2 linked regions of the Lentilactobacillus curieae genome follow. The protein of the gene in region 1 interacts with the protein of each later gene in a pairwise test. Links are inferred from orthologs where the notes say so. Each region holds a gene or a part of one and is shown in the gene's direction. Other genes may lie near its edges.

Region 1 (3,128 bases):
TGCGGATGGTGGAATGAATGACTGGCTAGCAGAACAATTAGGGTTAACTGATCTATCTGGGATGGTTCCTGGATATGCAGATCCGGTTTACCGACTAACGGTGCAGGTACCTAAGGTTTATTCGGCAGCTGTCCGGATGTCCTTAGTTGATGCTGGTGCTGAAGTCAATAGTAGTGAATATACTAGCTATACTTATGAAATTGACGGGACGGTTTACTATGTCCCTAAATCATTCTCAAATCCAGAAATTGGCAACGTTGGGGAACCAACAGAACGAGAAGACGCCCGATTAGAATTTGAACTATTTAAGAGCAAATTGGAGCCGGTTATGCACGCACTTCATGATGTGCATCCACTTGATAAGCCACTCTATAACATTATTAAGGTGCAAGATAAGCAGCATCAATACACTATGGGGCGGATTGGTGATTTGGAAAGTGAAATGAGTTTGGATGAATTTGTTCAACTTGTGAAGGATAAATTCCAGGTCCAAGGTCTAAGAGTGATTGCGAATGATTTAAGTAAACCGGTGAAAAAAGTTGCCGTTCTTGGAGGAGATGGTGGTAAATTTTACCCACTTGCCCAAAAACTGGGGGCTGACGTTTATGTGACTGGGGATGTTTATTACCACACTGGACATGATATGCTAGCAGCCGATATGCCAGTTATTGATCCCGGCCACCACATCGAAAGTGTTTGCAAAGCAAAGCTTGCTGACCTGTTTAACCAATGGAAAGCGGCTGATGACTGGGACATTGAAATCATTGAATCAAAAATTAATACAGATCCATTTACATTTAAATAATTGGAGGAACTATCATGGCAAAATATGCAGAACTTATCCCTAATTTTTTGAAATTTGTGAAAATTAATACCAGGTCTGATCCAAATTCAGACACGATTCCATCATCAAGCAATCAAGTTGAATTTATCAAAATGCTTGAGCAGATGTTAACAAACTTGAGTTTAAGCAACGTTCACATTAATAAACAAAGTGGCTACGTATATGCAACTCTTGAGAGTAACGTAGATAAGCAAGTCCCAGCAGTTGGGTTTATTTCTCACGTAGACACTGCAGCATTTAACGCTGAAAACATCAGTCCTAAAATCATCGAAAATTATGATGGTAAGTCTGTAATCAATTTAGATGACAAAGGTGAATATCAGCTTGATCCAGCAGTCTTTCCTAGTTTAAAGAAATATGCTGGCCAGACTTTGATAACCACTGATGGTTCAACTCTACTTGGTGCGGATGATAAGTCTGGGGTGGCAGAAATCATCTCAATGATCACATATTTTAAAGACCATCCAGACCTAAAACATGGAACTATCAAGATTGGCTTTGGACCAGATGAAGAAATCGGAACAGGCGCTGACCATTTTGATGTTGATGACTTTGGTGCGGACATTGCGTACACAGTTGATGGTGGGCCACTTGGAGATTTGAATTACGAAACTTTTAATGCAGCCGCAGCTAAGGTAACCGTAACTGGTACTGATGTTCATCCCGCTGAGGCCAAAGGGATTATGGTCAACGCAATCCAGGTTGCAATGGACTTTCATGACCAGTTGCCAACGTATGACCGACCAGAGAAAACGTCAGGTCGTCAAGGTTTCTTCCACATCGATAGTTTTTCTGGGTCTGTTGATCATTCTGAATTGACTTACATCATTCGTGATCATGATCGAGATCGCTTCGAGGCCAGAAAACGGTTGTTTACTGGAATTGCTGATCAGATGAACCGTGACTTTGGCGTCGACCGTGTGAAGGTTGAATTAAAGGACCAGTACTACAATATGGGGGAAGTTGTTGCTAAAGATCCAACGGTAGTTAAGGTTGCGGAGCAGGCAATGGAAAACGTTGGGGTTACTCCAAACATCTTCCCAGTTCGTGGTGGGACAGATGGCTCAAAGATTTCGTATATGGGATTACCAACGCCAAATATTTTTGCTGGTGGGGAAAACATGCACGGACGCTTTGAGTATGTGTCTGAAGAAACAATGGAGAAAGCGGTTGATGTCATCGTGGAAATCGCAAAATTATACGCTGAAAAATAAAAGTCAAAATTGGTCAAATAATTGTTTACTTTTAGGCCGATTTGTTAGAATATATGCAGTGAAGTTTGAAATATATGTTTATTTCAAACTTTTTTAATACAAAGAAAAAGGGTGACAAACAATTGAATCCTGATAATTTAACCGAAGCAGTTTCGACTGCTATTTCATCAGCACAACAAATTGCAGTAACGAGAAAACAGCAAAATATCACCGTTGCTCATTTATTTAAAGCTCTAGTTCAACCAGGTGAGTTAGCCCGCCAAATCTATTCTGAACTTGGTTTGGATTTAAACGCTTTGGAACGCGAGCTTGACAAGGAAATTGATGCAATTGCCGTCGTCGAAGGTTCTAGCATCACATACGGGCAGTCTTTGTCCGCAAATCTATACGAACTCTTACAAAACGCTGAACAAGTAAAAAATAAGTTTGATGACAAGTTCATTGCGGTAGACACCTTAACAATTGCCTTGATGAGACTTCATGGGGATAAGTTTAAGGACTACTTAGCAAGTCAAGACGTTACGGAACAAAAGGTTCAAAACGTAGTTGAAAACATTCGTGGTGGCCAAAAAGTTGTCAATAAGAACCAAGAGGATTCATACCAGTCGCTTGAAAAGTACGGAACTGATCTAGTTAAAGCGGCTAGAGAAAATAAGTTAGGACCAATAATTGGTCGTGACCAAGAAATCCTTGAAGTTGTGACGATTTTATCCAGAAAGAATAAAAATAATCCCGTTTTGATTGGGGCACCTGGTGTTGGTAAGACTGCAGTGGTCGAAGGCTTAGCCAAGCGAATTGCTTCAAATGATGTCCCCGAAAATTTGAAGGACAAGACTATCTACCAATTAGATATGGGGTCACTAATTGCCGGTGCGAAATACCGTGGTGAATTTGAGGAACGACTTCAGGCAGTTTTGAAGGAAGTTCGTAAATCTGAAGGTCAGATCATCATGTTTATTGATGAAATTCATAACATTGTTGGTGCCGGAAAGGCAGAAGGTAGTATGGATGCAGGTAACATCCTAAAGCCAATGCTTGCTCGTGGGGAACTTCATTTGATTGGAGCCACA
Region 2 (3,108 bases), 270 kb from region 1 along the record:
TGACAAAATGGACAACGGTAGTGTTCTCTTATTTGAAAACACCCGTTATGAAGATGTTGTTAACGGCGAATACGTTAAGCGCGAATCAGGTAACGATGCAAAGCTTGGCGAATACTGGGCTTCATTAGGTGACGAATTTGTCAACGATGCATTTGGTACTGCTCATAGATCTCATGCATCAAATGCCGGTATTGCTGAAGCAATGCATAAAGATGGCAAACCAGTTGCTGCTGGTTTCTTAATGGAAAAAGAAATCCAATTCTTGGGTGAAGCAGTTAACAGTCCGAAACGTCCATTTGTTGCCATTTTAGGTGGTGCCAAAGTTTCTGATAAGATTGGTGTTATCGACAACTTGCTCGATAAAGCTGATAAGATCATTATCGGTGGTGGAATGACTTATACATTCTATGCTGCTAAGGGTATTAAGATTGGTAACTCACTTGTTGAAGAAGACAAGATTGACGTTGCTAAGAGCATTCTTGAAAAGGGTGGCGACAAAATCGTGCTACCTTCTGACAACGTTGTTGCTGAAAGTTTCAGTAACGATGCCAACCACAAAGTCGTTGAAGGCGACATTGACGATGGTTGGATGGCATTGGACATTGGTCCTAAGTCAGTTGAAGAATTTGAAGCTGTTCTTAAAGATGCAAAGACTGTTGTTTGGAATGGACCTATGGGTGTGTTCGAAATGGAAAACTTTGCTAAAGGAACCCTTGAAGTTGGCCAATTCCTTGGTGGTTTAACTGAAGCTACTACAATTGTTGGTGGTGGTGATTCAACCGCTGCTGTTAAGCAATTAGGTGTTTCTGACAAGCTTACCCACATTTCAACTGGTGGTGGAGCTTCACTTGAATACCTTGAAGGTAAAACCCTTCCAGGAATTGCTGCAATCGACAACAAATAATCATTGAAAAGTCTGGCATTTGCTAGGCTTTTTTATTTTGCATTTTAAATTGGTATATGTTTATTTGTGGCTTTGATGGCGGATATTCGGTACAATAGTACTAACTAATGTATAAGGGACTGATCAAGTAATGAGAACTCCATTTATCGCAGGAAATTGGAAGATGAATCTTTCCGTTAAGGAGGCAGTTGATTTCTTGAATCAATTGGCTGGCAAGCTACCAGATCCATCAAAAACAGAAACGGCCATTGCGGCATCACCGTTATTTTTAGAGAGTATGGTTGAAAATAGTGGGGATTTACCACTAATTATTGCCGCTGAAAATTGTTTTTACGAAGATTCTGGTGCTTATACAGGTGAAACCAGCCCGTTAGCACTTGCTGAGATGGGGGTAACTCATGTTATCATCGGCCATTCAGAACGTCGTAAGTATTTCAAAGAAACTGATGATATCATCAACAAAAAGGTTCAAGCAGCATTTAGAAACGGTTTAACTCCAATTATTTGTTGCGATGAAACTATGAGTCGCCGAGAATCACCTGATCGAATCTCATGGGTGGTTAGCCAAGTAACCAATGCTTTGAAGGGAATTTCCGACGAACAAGCACGGACTATTATCGTCGCTTACGAACCTAGTTGGGCGATTGGTAGTGGAAAGACTGCTAGTGCATCTGAAGCCGAAGAAGGATGTTATTTAATTAGACAAACCATTGCTGACTTATACTCAGATGAGATTGCCAACGAAGTAAGAGTTTTATATGGCGGTAGCGTGAATGATAGCAACTCTGCCGAAATTTTATCTCAAAACGATATTGATGGAGTTTTAGCTGGTGGAGCAAGTCTTAAGCCAGATTCATTTTTAAAATTAGCTAACTTCCTTGAAAAATAGTCCGCTAGTTGAGTATTTTATATTGAAAGTTTACTGAAAAACAAATAGAATTGAATTGAGCCTTGTACAAAAGGTCACAACTTTCGTTAAGGAGAGAAAAAAACATGTCAATTATTTCTGATATTTATGCTCGTGAAGTCCTAGATTCACGTGGTAACCCAACTGTTGAAGTTGAACTATATACTGAAGCAGGTGCAATGGGTCGTGGAATCGTTCCTTCAGGTGCTTCAACCGGTGAACACGAAGCTGTTGAACTTCGTGATGGTGATAAGGACCGTTACATGGGCAAGGGCGTACAAAAAGCCGTTGACAATGTAAACAACATCATCGCTAAAGAAATTGTTGGTTACGATGTAACTGACCAATTAGCTATCGATAAAGCAATGATCGAATTAGATGGTACTCCAAACAAGGGTAAGTTAGGTGCTAACGCAATTCTTGGTGTTTCATTAGCTGCTGCTCGTGCTGCTGCTGACGAACTTGAAGTTCCATTGTATAACTACCTTGGTGGTTTCAATGGTCACACATTGCCAACACCAATGCTTAACGTTATCAATGGTGGAAAGCACGCCAACAACAAGGTTGATTTCCAAGAATTTATGATCATGCCTGTTGGTGCCCCAACTATCAAAGAAGCTATTCGTTGGAGTTCAGAAACATTCCATAACTTAAAGAACCTTTTGAACGAACGCGGTTACTCAACTGCTGTTGGTGACGAAGGTGGATTTGCTCCTGACTTAAAGAACAACGAAGAACCATTCGAAATCCTTGTTGAAGCAATTCAACGTGCCGGCTACAAGCCAGGTAAGGATATTGCAATTGCTTTTGATTGCGCATCATCAGAATTCTACAACACTGAAACTAAGAAGTACGACTTAGTTGGTGACGGTAAGTCATACACTGCTGAAGAATTCGTTGGTTTGCTTGAAGAAATCGTTGACAAGTACCCAGTTATCTCAATCGAAGACCCATTGGATGAGAATGAATGGGAAGATTGGCAAATGGCTACTGAACGCCTTGGTAAGAAGGTTCAAATCGTTGGTGATGACTTGTTCGTTACTAACACTGACTACCTTAAAAAGGGTATTGACAGTGGCGTAGCTAACTCAATCCTAATCAAGCTTAACCAAATTGGTACTTTAACTGAAACAGTTCACGCTGTTGAAATGGCTAAAGAAGCTGGTTACACTGCAATCATTTCTCACCGTTCAGGTGAAACTGAAGACACAACTATCTCTGACTTAGTTGTTGCCTTGAATGCAGGCCAAATCAAGACTGGTTCAATGAGTCGTGGCGAACGTATTGCTAAGTACAA

The links.
Region 2: the proteins of pepT (region 1) and tpiA interact in binary tests that used the Escherichia coli proteins (3 or more experiments, as listed by UniProt). The link is inferred for Lentilactobacillus curieae from one-to-one orthologs.

What each region holds. Positions count from the first base shown.
Region 1 is NZ_CP018906.1:1,929,214-1,932,341, reverse strand. What follows is about bases 148-2,938. They hold pepT (peptidase T), read left to right. Parts: upstream 148-819; coding sequence 820-2,058; downstream 2,059-2,938. Other genes in these bases: clpB (ATP-dependent chaperone ClpB), read left to right, coding at 2,181-2,938; PL11_RS09370 (Nif3-like dinuclear metal center hexameric protein), read left to right, coding at 148-805. Outside these bases: more of PL11_RS09370, read left to right, coding at 1-147; more of clpB, read left to right, coding at 2,939-3,128. UniProt on the Escherichia coli protein: Cleaves the N-terminal amino acid of tripeptides.
Region 2 is NZ_CP018906.1:1,656,058-1,659,165, forward strand. Bases 143-2,913 are described here. They hold tpiA (triose-phosphate isomerase), read left to right. Parts: upstream 143-1,034; coding sequence 1,035-1,793; downstream 1,794-2,913. Other genes in these bases: PL11_RS08010 (phosphoglycerate kinase), read left to right, coding at 143-904; eno (phosphopyruvate hydratase), read left to right, coding at 1,898-2,913. Also shown: more of PL11_RS08010, read left to right, coding at 1-142; more of eno, read left to right, coding at 2,914-3,108. UniProt on the Escherichia coli protein: Involved in the gluconeogenesis. Catalyzes stereospecifically the conversion of dihydroxyacetone phosphate (DHAP) to D-glyceraldehyde-3-phosphate (G3P).